Regions from separate parts of the Kitasatospora sp. NPDC085879 genome, predicted to be linked through region 1. Evidence: riboswitches for the same ligand, from Rfam matches in the RefSeq annotation. Region 1 holds a riboswitch; the other holds the start of a gene.
What was found. Region 1 has a riboswitch for cyclic di-AMP ahead of AB0P35_RS10070 (glycoside hydrolase family 16 protein). Riboswitches for the same ligand answer to the same signal wherever they lie in the genome.

Region 2: linked by a shared signal. The riboswitch ahead of AB0P35_RS16725 (transglycosylase family protein) and the one ahead of AB0P35_RS10070 (glycoside hydrolase family 16 protein) in region 1 are both predicted to bind cyclic di-AMP.

Annotation. Positions count from the first base shown of each region.
Region 1 covers NZ_JBFBJZ010000009.1:162,993-170,044, forward strand. The annotation lists gene AB0P35_RS10045 (helix-turn-helix domain-containing protein) at 1-97, shown strand, start outside; gene uraD (2-oxo-4-hydroxy-4-carboxy-5-ureidoimidazoline decarboxylase) at 280-798, shown strand; gene uraH (hydroxyisourate hydrolase) at 846-1,181, shown strand; gene pucL (factor-independent urate hydroxylase) at 1,213-2,133, shown strand; gene AB0P35_RS10065 (8-oxoguanine deaminase) at 2,263-3,645, shown strand; cyclic di-AMP (ydaO/yuaA leader) riboswitch at 3,903-4,081, shown strand; gene AB0P35_RS10070 (glycoside hydrolase family 16 protein) at 4,085-5,386, shown strand; gene AB0P35_RS10075 (gamma-glutamylcyclotransferase) at 5,429-5,815, opposite strand; gene aceB (malate synthase A) at 5,959-7,052, opposite strand, start outside.
Region 2 covers NZ_JBFBJZ010000019.1:17,669-24,720, forward strand. The annotation lists gene AB0P35_RS16710 (DUF501 domain-containing protein) at 1-330, opposite strand, end outside; gene AB0P35_RS16715 (septum formation initiator family protein) at 327-761, opposite strand; gene eno (phosphopyruvate hydratase) at 860-2,146, opposite strand; gene AB0P35_RS16725 (transglycosylase family protein) at 2,351-3,148, opposite strand; cyclic di-AMP (ydaO/yuaA leader) riboswitch at 3,153-3,339, opposite strand; gene AB0P35_RS16730 (cytochrome P450) at 3,533-4,813, opposite strand; gene AB0P35_RS16735 (SDR family NAD(P)-dependent oxidoreductase) at 5,020-5,448, shown strand; gene AB0P35_RS16740 (MazG family protein) at 5,406-6,398, opposite strand; gene AB0P35_RS16745 (SurA N-terminal domain-containing protein) at 6,464-7,052, opposite strand, start outside.

The DNA.
Region 1 (7,052 bases):
CCGGCACGGGGTGGAGACGGTGGCCTCGGCGCTCGGCGTCAGCCGCTTCACCGTCTACAACTACCTGAACCGGCAGGAAGGCTCCCGCAAGGGCTGACGCCGCCCGAGCCGAGTCTTCCCCCGCGGCCGGGCCCGGGCCCATTGGCGGATCCCACACGACATCCCCCGGCAACACGGCCCGCCGCGAAACGTAACCACCAACCGTTCAACAAAGTGTTGACGGTCTGCGGTGGTGGATCTAGCTTGTGCGAGTGGCACCACTCTTCAGGAGGTCCACCCGTGACCAACGAATCCACCGCCGCGGACACCAGGGCGCTTGAGACCCTGGCGGCAGCCCCGGCCGCCGAGCTGCGGGAGACACTGCTGGAGGTCTGCTCCAGCCCCCGCTGGGCCGAGGCGGTCGCGGCCGCCCGGCCGTGGCCGGACCGCACCGCGCTGCTCGACGCCAACGCCGCCGCGATGGCCGCCCTCACCGCCGGGGACCTCGCCGACGCGATGGCCGGCCACGCCCGGATCGGCACGCCGAAGGCCGGCGACGCCACCTCCGAACGCGAGCAGGCCGGCATCCGGGGAGCCGACACCGCGCTCCTCGACGACCTGCACGAGGCCAACGCCGCCTACGAGGCGAAGTTCGGCCACGTGTTCCTGATCTGCGCGACCGGCCGGACGGCCGCCACCATGCTCGCCTCGCTGCGCGAGCGCTTCCCCAACGACGCCGCCACCGAGCGCGAGATCGTCCGCGGTGAGCTGCGCAAGATCAACGACATCCGCATCAACCGGCTGCTCGACGGGTCCTAGACTCCGGCGGCCGGTCAATTCCTGCCATCAGTAAGGTCTTTCAACCCATGACTGGCATCTCCACGCACGTGCTCGACACCAGCCTCGGCCGCCCGGCCGAAGGCGTCCCGGTCGAGCTGGCACTGCACACCGAGGGTGGCTGGAAGGTGCTCGGCACCTCCGCCACGGACTCCGACGGCCGGGCCAAGGACCTGCCGGCCGTGGAGGCGGGCTCGGTCGTCCGGCTGCTCTTCGACACCACCGCGTACTACGCGGCCCGGAACGAGGCGGCGCCGTTCTTCCCCGAGGTATCGATCGTCTTCACGGTCGCGCCCGCGCAGCACCACTACCACGTGCCGCTGCTGCTCAACCCGTTCGGCTACTCGGTCTACCGCGGAAGCTAGTAGACCGACCTGGAAGCTTAGGAGCCATGCCATGGCCCATGTGCTCGGTCAGAACCAGTACGGCAAGGCGGAGAACCGCATCGTGCGGGTCTACCGCGACTCCACCCGGCACGAGATCAAGGACCTGAACGTCTCGGTCTCCCTGCAGGGCGAGTTCGAGGACGTCCACCTCACCGGCTCCAACGCCAACTGCCTGCCCACCGACACGACGAAGAACACCGTCTACGCCTTCGCCAAGGAGTACGGCATCGAGTCGGCGGAGGCCTTCGGCATCACGCTGGCCCGCCACTTCGTCGAGAACACCGAGCGCGGCGTGGTGCACAGCGCCCGCATCCGGATCGAGGAGTACACCTGGGACCGGATCCGGACCCCGGACAGCTCGGCCCGCTTCATCGGCTCCGAGGAGGTCGGCCACTCCTTCGTCCGCAACGGCCAGGAGGTACGCACCTCCGAGATCGTCTTCGACGGCGAGTCCGTGCAGGTGATCTCCGGCCTCAAGGACCTGATCGTGATGAACACGACCAACTCGGAGTTCTGGGGCTACATCAAGGACAGGTACACCACCCTCCAGGAGGCCTACGACCGCATCCTGGCCACCCAGGTGACGGCCCGCTGGAAGTACGGCTACACCGGCCGCGACGACGAGCCCCAGCCGAACTGGAACCGCTCGTACAACCACGTGAAGCGCCACATGCTGGAGGCGTTCGCCGAGACGTACTCGTACTCGCTGCAGCAGACCCTGCACGCGATGGGCACCCGGGTGCTCAACAACCGCTCCGAGGTGGACGAGGTCCGCCTGGAGCTCCCCAACAAGCACCACTTCCTCGTCGACCTGGAGCCCTTCGGCCTCAAGAACGAGAACGAGGTGTACTACGCCGCCGACCGGATGTACGGCCTGATCGAGGGCACTGTGCACCGCGAGGGCGTCGTCCCGGTCATACCCGTCGCCTGACCGGGCCGCCACCCGCCCGCCACGGGCCGGACGGCGGTCGCCGCGGGGCCCCTGTGCCTCCCCGCGGCGGCCCGCACCCCGCCGGCCGGCCCGCCCCACCCTCAGCCCTCGCCCCTAGGAGTTCACGCCATGGCAGTCCAGCCCCCACCCGCCGACCGGCGGATCGTGATCGAGAACGTCGCCGTCGCGACGGTGGACGCAAACGACACCGAGTACGCCCGCGGCCACGTGGTGATCCTCGGCAACCGGATCGAGTCGGTCGGCGAGGGCCCCGCCCCGCAGTGGCTGGACAACGTGGTGCGTCGCATCAACGGCGAGGGCCACCTGGTCACCCCGGGCCTGGTCAACACCCACCACCACTTCTACCAGTGGATCACCCGCGGCCTCGCCCAGGACAGCATCCTCTTCGACTGGCTGGTCGCCCTCTACCCGACCTGGGCCCGGATCGACGAGAAGCTGGTGCACGCCGCCACCCAGGGCTCGGCCGCCGCACTGCTCAAGTCCGGCTGCACCACCGCCTCCGACCACCACTACGTCTTCCCGCAGGGCGGCGGCGACGTGCTCGGCGCCTCCATCGAGGGCGTCCAGGAGCTCGGCCTGCGCTTCACCGCGCTGCGCGGCTCGATGGACCGCAGCAAGAAGGACGGCGGCCTGCCGCCGGACCACGCGGTGGAGCGGACCGAGGACATCCTGATCGCCTCCGAGGAGGCCGTCGACCGCTGGCACGACGCCTCGTTCGGCTCCATGCTGCACGTGGCGCTCGCGCCCTGCTCGCCCTTCTCGGTCTCCACCGAACTCCTCAAGGAGTCGGCCGAGTTGGCCCGCCGTAAGGGCGTGCGCCTGCACACGCACGGCTCCGAGACGGCCGAGGAGGAGCAGTTCTGCAAGGAGCTGTTCGGCATGGGCCCGACCGACTACTTCGAGTCCACCGGCTGGCTCGGCGAGGACGTGTGGATGGCGCACTGCGTCCACATGAACGACTCCGACATCGCCAAGTTCGCCGAGACCGGCACCGGTGTCGCGCACTGCCCGTCCTCCAACGCCCGTCTGGCGGCCGGCATCGCCCGCGTCCCGGACATGCTGAAGGCCGGCGTGCCGGTGGGCCTCGGCGTGGACGGCACCGCCTCCAACGAGTCCGGCGAGCTCGGCACCGAGCTGCGCAACGCCCTGCTGATCAACCGCCTGCACGGCCGCCCGGACGCGCTGACCGCCCGTCAGGCGCTTCGTCTGGGCACCATGGGCGGCGCCCGGGTGCTCGGCCGGCAGAACGAGATCGGCTCCGTCGAGGCGGGCAAGCTGGCCGACCTGGCGCTCTGGAAGGTCGACGGCATCATGCACTCCTCGATCGCCGACCCGGTGGCCGCGCTCACCATGGGCGCCCTACCGCCGCTGGCGGTGCTTTTCGTCAACGGCAACGCGGTGGTCGAGAAGGGCGTGCTGACCACGGTCGACGAGGACCGGATCGCGCTGGCCTGCGCCCGCGCCGCCAAGGAGCTCGCCTCCCGCGTCTGACCCTCCCCCGGACTCCGGGCCGTACCAGGGACGGTACGCCACCCGGACTCCGTGGCACCGGCCCCCACGGGCCGACGGCCGTACGGAGCACAGCCCCCGGACCCACGGCGAGGGTCCGGGGGCTGCGGCACGCCCGAATGTGATGGACCTGACATCGGCGACCCGGCGTCCTTGTCCTCCGGAAAGACACTGCTAAGGTGCTCGGACGCCCACGCCATGTGGGCTCCGTCCCGGGACCGCCGAGTCCCGTCCGCCCGGTGACGGCAACGCGAGATGCGACACGGACGGGAGCGGGGGAACCAGGTAAGTCGCCCTGGCCCCGCTTTGCATGCTCGCGGGACGGCCAGGGCTTGGGGTGAAGCCGCCCTCCCGGCGGCCGGGCCACCTGACGGCCCGAATCCGACAGCTCACCTCGCAGGCGTCGTCGAGGAACAACTCCATGCCTGTTTCCGCCATTGCCCTCAAGGTGGGCGCGGTCGCCGGGCTCGGCCTGCTGGCCGTCCCCTTCCTGGGTAGCGCCGAGGCCGCCAGCGTGCCCGAGGTGACCCAGGACCGGCTCACGCCGGTCGCCATGGCCGCGGACACCGCGGCAGCCGCCTCCCTCTCCGTCCACTCCTCCGCCTGCTTCACCGCCCGGAAGATCGGCGTCGCCGTCCGCGACGCCGCCGGGAACCGGCTGGACTTCCCCGGTTCCGCCCGCAACCTGCGGATATGCCCCGACGGGGTCACCGTCACGACCGGCACCCGTACCCTGCCGTCCGGCACCTACACCGCCTTCGGCACCTGGCAGGACGCCGACCGGCGCTGGCACGACCTCCCGGCGCAGACGCTGAACGTCCGCAGCACCGGCACCCCGGCACCGGCCCCGAGCCCGACCACGGCCCCGGTCGCGCCGAGCGCCTCCCCCACGGCGACACCCTCCACCACGGCCTCCGCGACCCCGTCCGCGCCGGCGCCGAGCCTCTCCGCCTCCCCGTCGGCGAGCTCCTCCCCCACCTCGACGGCCGGTGCGCCGACCTGGTCGGACGACTTCGACGGCGTGAACGTGCCGCTCGGCAGCTGGACGGGCTGCTCGAACGGCTCGACCATCGCCACCAGTCACTGCTCCGGGCTGCCGGCCGCGGTGGACAGCAAGTGGTGGGCCTACCCGGACGGCTGGAAGGACACCAGCAAGAACGGCACCTACTCGCCGTCGAAGACGATGTCCATCGCCAACGGCCAGATGAACCTCCACCTCAACCGGGACGCCTCCGGCACCTGGGTCTCCGCACCGGTGCCCAAGCTCCCGGCCGCCGCCGGGGCGAGCGGCGTCCAGTACGGGCGCTTCGAGGTGACCTGGAAGGCGACCTCGGCCGCCGGCTACAAGATGGCGTGGCTGCTCTGGCCGGACGACGGCATCTGGCCGCAGCACGGCGAGATCGACTTCCCCGAGGGCGATCTGAACGGCTCGATCGGCGCCTTCATGCACCGCGCCGACGCCACCTCCGGCAGCGACCAGGACGCGTACTCCACCGGCGTCGCGACGGCCGGCGCCTGGCACACCTCGGCGGTCGACTGGCAGAAGGACAGCCTGACCTTCTACCTGGACGGCAAGGTGATCGGGCGCTCCACCGCGCGCATCCCCGCCAACACGATGCACTGGGTGCTGCAGTCCGAGACGGCCCTCAACGGCACCGTGCCCGCCACGGGCTCCTCGGCGGACATCGCCATCGACTCGGTCAAGTTCTGGAAGGCGAGCTGACCTTCCGCGTCCGCCCGACCGGCGCCCTCCCCGGGGCGCCGGTCAGGCGGTGCGGCCGAGCGTGGCGAGGTAGCCGCGCCAGCCGCCGTGGGCGGTGATCTCCCGGTGCACACCGCGCTCCCGCTCGCCCCGGCGCAGCACCATGGACAGGCACGGCGTGCCGTCCTCCAGGCCGATCACACCGAGCTCCAACTCCGGCGGCTCGCCCGGCAGGACGGCGTCCCGCAGGTGCTCCAGCGGCAGGTCGTAGAGCTCGCCCTCGATCACCCCGCTGCCGCCCGGGTCGGGCAGCAGGCCGGGGCAGACGTCCCGGACGGAGAAGAAGCGGTAGCCGGGCGCGGTACGCACCGGCCCGAGCAGGTAGGACGCGACCAGCGGGTGGAAGGGGCCTCCGGTCATCGCCTGACCGTTGAAGAAGATGAGTGCCATGGGGGGAAGTGCCTCCGAAAACGGCCGTTCCGTACGGCCCCCGGCGCCTCGCTGGGCGGCGGCCGTACGGAACGGTGAAATGCGGTCGGCGAGTTCGACGACCTGTCGGGCGTCGGACCGGCCGGCGGGCGGATAGGTTGGGGTCAGTCGAGCAGCGGCAGCGCGGGCAGGGTGAGGAAGTCGACGAACTCCTCGGCCAGCGAGACCTGTTCGAAGAGCCTGGCGGCCTCCGTCCAGCGCCCACCGGCGTAGGCGGCCTCGCCCAGTTCGGTGCGCAGTTCGGCGAGCTCCTCGGCCACGAGCCGGCGGACGAGCTCCGCGGTGGCCTTCTCGCCGGTGTCGGCGAGGACGACGCCGTTGTTGATCCACTGCCAGATCTGCGAGCGGGAGATCTCGGCGGTGGCGGCGTCCTCCATCATGTTGAAGATGCCGACCGCGCCGTGGCCGCGCAGCCAGGCCTCGATGTAGCGGATGCCGACCTGGACGGCGTTGTGCAGGCCCGCACGGGTGCAGGTGCCGCCGGCGCCGGCGATGTCGAGCAGCTGGTCGGCGGTGACGGGCTCGGCGGAGCCGGGCGCGGACTTCTGGTTCGGGCGGTCGCCGAGCACCGCGTCGAAGCTGGCCCGGGCGACCGGCACGAGGTCCGGGTGGGCGACCCAGGAGCCGTCGAAGCCGCCGGCCGCCTCGCGGTCCTTGTCCGCCTTGACCTTCTCCAGGGCGGCCGCGTTGACCTCCGGGTCCTTGCGGGAGGGGATGAACGCGGCCATGCCGCCGATCGCGTGGGCGCCGCGGCGGTGGCAGGTCTGCACCAGCAGGCGGGTGTAGGCGGCCATGAACGGCGAGGCCATCGTGACGGTGTTGCGGTCCGGCAGGATGTAGTGCTCGCCGGCGTCGCGGAAGTTCTTCACGATGGAGAAGAGGTAGTCCCAGCGGCCGGCGTTGAGCCCGGCGGCGTGGTCGCGCAGCTCGTGGAGGATCTCCTCCATCTCGAAGGCCGCGGTGATGGTCTCGATCAGCACGGTGGCGCGGATCGTGCCGTACGGGATGCCGAGTTCGGCCTGGGCGTGGGTGAAGACGTCGTTCCACAGCCGCGCCTCGAGGTGGCTCTCGGTCTTCGGCAGGTAGAAGTAGGGCCCGGAGTTCGGGTCCTCGGCGCCGCGGGCGATCAGCCGGGCGGCGTTGTGGAAGAAGTAGAGGCCGAAGTCGAGCAGGCCGCCGGCGACGGGGGTGCCGTCGA
Region 2 (7,052 bases), on a different contig from region 1:
GATGTAGTCCTCGTGGGCGGCCCGGTAGGCGGCGGCGAGCTCCGGGTCCTCGGCGAGGCGGGCGCTCTGATCCTTCATCACACCGTCGGCCTCCAGGGTGCCGATCAGCGAGGCCGCCTTGGGGCAGGTCAGGTAGTACAGCGTGGGGAAGGGCGTGCCGTCGGGCAGCCGGGGTGCCGTCTCGACCACGTCGGGGTTGCCGCAGGGGCAGCGGTGGGCCACCCCGCGCAGCCCGCGCGGGACCCGGCCGAGCTGGGCGGCGATGGCGGCCACGTCGGCGTCCGGCACGGCGCTGTCGGGGGTGGTGGCAGGGTGCTGTTCAGAGGTCATGGCGTGGCGTCTTCGTGAGGAGCGGGCGTCGAGTCGGCCAGGTCGACCGATTCGAGGACGGTGGTGTACCAGGGCTTGGCCGCCCGGACCGGGCCGGTGGGCAGCGCGCCGGCGGAGGCCGGGCCGGGGGGTGCGGACGGGTCGACCGAGACGAACGGGGTCTCACCGGGCATCGCGAAGTGCAGCCGCTCGCGGGCCTGCGCCTTCACGTACTCCGGGTCCTGCCAGCGGGCCTTCGCCCGCCGGAGCTCCTCGACCTGCTGCCGGGCGTGCTCCGCCCGGGCCCGCTGGTCGGCGATCTCCGAGCGCTGCGTCAGGAACTGCCGGGTGGGGTAGGCCAGTATCGCCACCAGCGAGCACAGGACGAGCACGAGCACGGTCGCGCGGCTGGTGAAGCGTGGCCGCCCCGCCAGTCCCGGGATCTTCCACATCGCTCGTACCCCTCCTGCTCGCGCCGGTGCCCCGGCCCCCACCCTACGGGGTGGTTGCCGGGGCACCGGTCCAGCGGCCGTGTGTCAGCCCGCGGGTGTCAGCCCTCGTACTTGTACCGGGGGAAGGCACCGCGGCCGGCGTACTCGGCGGCGTCGTCGAGGATCTCCTCGATGCGCAGCAGCTGGTTGTACTTGGCGACGCGCTCGGAGCGGGCCGGGGCGCCGGTCTTGATCTGGCCGCAGTTGGTGGCGACGGCGAGGTCGGCGATGGTGACGTCCTCGGTCTCGCCGGAGCGGTGCGACATCATGCAGCGGTAGCCGTTGCGCTGGGCCAGCTCGACGGCGTCCAGGGTCTCGGTGAGCGAGCCGATCTGGTTCACCTTCACCAGCAGCGCGTTGGCGGTGCCGGTCTCGATGCCGCGGCGCAGGCGCTCCGGGTTGGTGACGAACAGGTCGTCGCCGACCAGCTGGACCTTGTCGCCCAGCTTGTCGGTCATGGCCTTCCAGCCGTCCCAGTCGGACTCGTCCAGCGGGTCCTCGATGGAGACCAGCGGGTACGCGGCGACCAGCTCGGCGTAGTAGTCGATGAGCTCGGCGGAGGAGATCGCCTTGCCCTCGAAGGTGTAGGCACCGTCGTTGTGGAACTCGGAGGAGGCGACGTCCAGGGCGAGCGCGACGTCCTTGCCCGGGGTGTAGCCGGCCTTCTTGATGGCCTCGACGATCAGGTCGAGGGCCTCGCGGTTGGAGTCCAGGTTCGGCGCGAAGCCGCCCTCGTCGCCGAGGCCGGTGGACAGGCCGCGCTCCTTCAGCACGCCCTTGAGCGTGTGGTAGACCTCGACGCCCCAGCGGACGGCCTCGGAGAAGGACTCCGCGCCGATCGGGGCGATCATGAACTCCTGGATGTCGACGTTGGAGTCCGCGTGCGAGCCGCCGTTGAGGATGTTCATCATCGGGACGGGCAGGACGTGCGCGTTCGGGCCGCCCAGGTAGCGGAACAGCGGCAGGTCGCTGGCCTCGGAGGCGGCGTGCGCGACGGCGAGGGAGACGCCGAGGATCGCGTTGGCGCCGAGCGAGGACTTGTCCGGGGTGGCGTCCAGGTCGAGCATGGCCTGGTCGATCAGGCGCTGCTCGGTGGCGTCGTAACCGACCAGCTCGGGGCCGATCTGCTCGATGACGGCGAGGACGGCCTTCTCCACGCCCTTGCCGAAGTAGCGGTTCTTGTCGCCGTCGCGAAGCTCCAGGGCCTCGAAGGCACCGGTGGAGGCACCGGACGGAACAGCGGCACGACCGGTGCTGCCGTCGTCGAGGCCGACCTCGACCTCGACCGTGGGGTTACCGCGGGAGTCGAGGATTTCGCGGGCTACGACGACATCAATGGACGGCACGAGGCATCTCCTAGCGGAAGCGGATGAGGGTCGTTACGACCAGAGCCTAACCGCACGGGCCCGCCGGGCCGTGCCACGCACGGCCCTGTCTCACCGTGTGACCGGTCTACTCGTCGGTAGTTCACCTGAAGGACCACAGAACCGGCCGCCCGCCCGCGGGTGCCGCCCCACGGGCGGACGGTCCGTTCGTACCGTGCCGGTCCGTCAGACCAGCCGCAGTTGCTGGCCGGGCAGGATCAGGTCCGGATCGGCCCCGACGACCTCCCGGTTGTTCGCATACAGCTGGTCCCAGCCGCCGGGAAGTTCGAGCGCGGCGGCGATGCCGGACAGCGTGTCGCCCTCGCGCACGGTGTACGGCTCGCGGCCGAGCGCGGGCACCGGGACGGCCTGCAGGGTGCGGCCGCCCTCGCCGGCCGCCACACCGTCGTCCGGCTCGGCCGGTTCGGTCGGAACGGGGGGCAGATGGCGCTCGTAGATCTCCTTGTGCGCCGTCCAGTACCACTGGTCGCCCTTCTGGTACCAGTACACGCCGGAGTCGGCGTCGAAGCCGCCGCGGCCCGGGAACTTCGGCGACGGCGCGCCCTGCCCGGTACTACTGCGGGTCTCGCCGGTACTCCCCGCGGAGGTGCGGGTCAGGCCGGCGCGTTTGGAACACACCGGCCACGCGCCGGGGCCCTGGGTGGCCAGCACCTTCTCGGCGACGGCGATCTGCTGACTCTTGCTCGCCTGGTGGGCGAGCGGGGCGTACCGGGCGCCGCCGAACCCCTTCCAGGTACGGGCGGTGAACTGCAGCCCGCCGTAGAAGCCGTTGCCGGTGTTGATCTTCCAGTTGCCGCCGCTCTCGCACTGGGCGACCTTCTCCCAGATCGAGACCGGGGCGGCATGGGCTCCGCCCGCGGTGAGCAGCGGCATGGCGAGGCCGACACCCGCGACACCCGCGACGGCGACCGCCTTCTGGGCGGTCGTCCTGCGGCGGTGGCGGCCAGGTCCGGTGAAGAGCATGGGTTTTCCCTCTCCGAACGCCTGCGAGGTGAGCTGTCGGGTTCGGACCGGGAGGCTTGGCCCGGCCGCGGCCGCAGGAGGGGCCCTGCTGACGCGGCTTCACCCCTAGCCGTGGGGACGGCGACGAACGTGGTTCCCCCGCCCCTGTCCTTGGTCTCGGTCGTGAGGCCCGGGTGCGGCGGACAGGATTCGGCGTTGCCGCACGCGGGGTCCGCGGCTGCGGACTGTTCGGGAGAGTAAGCAGATCGAACGGACGATCACAAGCTCATCTCGCTGATATCACGTGGGAATTACGGAGAGCCTATTATCGCCCACGAACGATGCCGGTATTTCCTGATTGATGAGTGTTCAGATCCGATCACTCCCGATCGGCGCGACACACCGTCAGACCGGGTCGCACCGCCCGGACGGCTCCGCCGCGGTCTCCGGGGTGAAGGCGACCGGGAGCTCGCGCAGGCCGCGCATGATGAGGCCGCCGCGCCAGCGCAGGTCGGCGGGGTCGGCGTCCAGGGCGAGATCGGGGAGGCGGGTCAACAGGGTGGCCAGGGCCGCGCGGCCCTCAAGCCGGGCCAGCGGGGCGCCGATGCAGTAGTGGATGCCGTGGCCGAAGCCCAGGTGCGGGTTGTCGGTGCGGGCGAGGTCCAGGGTGTTCTCGTCGGCGAACCGGGCCGGGTCGCGGTCGGCGGCGGCCAGCACCACCAGCACCGGGTCGCCGACCGGGACGTCCACCCCGCCGATCGTCAGCGGACGGGTGGCGAACCGCCACGTGGCGAGCTCCACCGGTCCGTCGTAGCGCAGCAGCTCCTCGATCCCGGTCTCCAGCAGGCCGCCCTCGCCGCGGGCCAGCGACTCCTGCAGCAGCGCCCGCTGGCCGGGGTTGCGCAGCAGCGCGTACAGGCCGTTGCCGATCAGGTTGACGGTGGTCTCGAACCCGGCGAACAGCAGGATGAAGGCCATCGCGGCGGCCTCGTTCTCGGTCAGGTGCTCGCCGTGGTCGCTGGCCCGGATCAGCCCGGAGATCAGGTCGTCGCCGAGGTCGGCCCGCTTGCGGTGGATCAGCTCCGCCAGGTAGGTCCGCATCCGCTTCACGGCCCGGCCGACACCGCCGCGCTGCCCGCCGTGGTGTCGGATCATCATGCCGGCCCAGTCGCGGAAGTCGTCCTGGTCCTCGGCCGGCACGCCGAGCAGGTCGCAGATCGCGTAGATCGGCAGCGGGAAGGCGAACTCGTGGATCAGGTCGGCGGTGCCCCGCTCGGCGAAGGAGTCGATCAGCCGGTCGGTGAGCTGCTGCACCCGGGGCTCGAACTCCGCCACCCGGCGCGGGGTGAACGCCTTGGACACCAGCCGCCGCAGGCGGGTGTGGTCCGGCGGGTCGATGTTCAGCAGGTGGGTCATCAGGTCGGCCTGGCGCTCCCCCGGGATGCCGACCCGGCCGGAGCGGTGCGCCTGCTCGCTGTGGTGCACCGGGTTCTTGGAGAGCCGGGAGTCGGCGAGCGCCTGCCGGGCGTCCGCGTACCGGGTGACCAGCCAGGCCTCCACCCCGCTCGGCAGCGTGGTGCGGTGCACCGGCGCGTGCTCGCGCAACCAGGCGTACGCGGGGTACGGGTCGGCGGCGAACTCCCAGGTGAAGAGTTCCGGCTGGTCGGGGCGGGAGGTGTCCGGCATGCCCCGACGGTATCCGCTGCCGGCCACCCGATCGGGGGTGCCCGCGGCACGGCCGGATCCGATCGGCCCGAACGGGCGTGAGCCTGGTCACCTGGGGGGTAATCCCTGTTGCGGGGGGTCGCGAGGTGCCTACGATCCTCCGATAGCCGTGGAGGGCGGACGTGCGGAGCCGCCCACGGGGTGTCGTGCTCAGAGAGGAGCAGGCCGTGCGAGTAGCCGGGGCAGTGGTGGTCATCGCCGTACTCAGCGGGGGCGAGGGGGCCGATCTGGCCCGCCGCTTCGCCGCCGCGGGTGCCGCGGGCATGCTCGTGGCCGACCTGCGCCCGGGTGTCGCGGAGGACCTCGCGGCCGAGCTCGACCGCCCCGGCTGCCCGGTCGTCGGCGTGAGCGGCGACGTCCACCAGCCCAGCGACGTCGCCGCCCTGGTCGACACCGCGACCAAGCACCTCGGCCGGATCGACCTGTTCGCGGTGGCCGGCCCGCACGGCGAGCGGATCGTCTCCTTCGCCGACCTGCCCGACCACCTCGCCCCGCTGGCCGAGCTGCTCGAACTGGTCGGCGAGGCGATCAGCGAGGTCGTCCCGCCGCAGCGTCAGTCCGACAGCCCCTCGGCCGTCCGCACCGCCGTCCGGTAGCGGCGCGCGGCACCGCGCAGCGCCGCGTCGACGTCCACCCCGGCGTCATAGGCGCGCTGCGCCACGGCCAGTAGCAGCTCGCCGGCGCTCTGCGCGGTCAGCTCGTCCGGCAGCTCGTACGGGGAGTCCGGCACGGCGGTGAAGCCGGCCCGGCGCACCCGCGAGACCAGCTTGGCCGCGTACGCCAGTGCGGGCAGCCCCGACGGCACCCCGTCCAGCACCGAGTCGCGCTGCTTCTCCGCGGCCTTCAGCTGCTCCCAGTTGGCCTCGACCTGCGCGGAGCCGGCGGCCTCCACGTCGCCGAAGACGTGCGGGTGGCGGTACATCAGCTTCTCGACGATGTCGCCGGCCACGTCGTCGACGGAGAACGGGTCCTCCGGGTGCTCCTCGGCGATCCGGGCGTGGAAGAAGACCTGCAGCAGGACGTCCCCGAGCTCCTCGCGGAGCGTCTCCCGGTCGCCCTCCTCGATCGCCTCGACGAGTTCGTACGCCTCCTCGACCAGGTACTTCACCAGCGACTCGTGGGTCTGCTCGGCGTCCCAGGGGCAGCCGCCGGGCGAGCGCAGCCGGTCCATCACCGAGGCCAGGTCGAGCAGCCGTGCGCCCGGCAGGTCGTACGAGCCGGGCAGCAGCTCGATCTCGGGGGCGGTGCCGGCCTCCTCGACGGCGAGGCGGGCCAGTGCGTCGGTGAGTCCCGGGTCGCCGTCCGGGCTGCCCAGCCAGACCACCGGGGCGGCCCCGGCAAGCAGGCGGGCCAGCGCCGGCGCGGACGTCCGCTCGATGATCTCCGCCTCGACGCCGGCCTGCCGCAGGGCGGGCAGCTGCGGGTGCCCGGGGTCGCCGGCCAGCACCCGGCCGGCCGAGCGCAGGGCCTCCCAGGCCGGCCAGGACAGCAGGCCGGGGGCGACCCGGTGGGTGGTGGTCAGCAGGATCAGCTTCGGAGTCTCCACACCCCGAACCTACCGCCCCGCGGTACCGGCCCTGCGCGGCCCGACCAGGGCTGACGGCCGTGCGGTCAGGCGGCGGGCGCCCGCTGCAGCAGCCAGTCGGTGGCGGCGTCGACCAGGGCGATCTTCTGCGGGTCCCAGCGGCCGTAGCGGGGGTTGACCTCGACCTTGAGTGCCCGGCCGGCCTCGGCGAGGGCCTTGCGCACCGCGGCGTCGCCCTGCTCGGTGCGGGCGTCCTGGCCGGCCGCGGCGGCGATCTTCCGGATGCCGATCTGCTGCCGGTAGAAGACGGGGACGTCCTCGGCGGCCACGCCCTGACGGAGCAGCAGCTGCCGCTCCAGGGCGGCGTCCCCGCCGAGCAGCTGGGCGTCGTTCCGCCGGGCCTCGGCGATCTCCCCCTGGGTGACGGAGAGGCCGCGGTCGGCGAGGGCGCGGGCGATCACCCGGTCGAGGACGAGTTCGGCGACCGTCCGCCGGACCAGGCCGGCCTGCTCGGTGCCGGTGCCGCCCGGGGCGGCCGCGGCGGTGGCGTCCCGCAGCGCGCTCACCTTGGCCTGCACCTCGGCGATCGGGATCCGCTCGTCGCCGACCACCGCCGCCGCTCCCTGGTGGGCCGGGGAGCCGCCGCACGCGGTCAGCACGGCGGCCGCGAGCAGG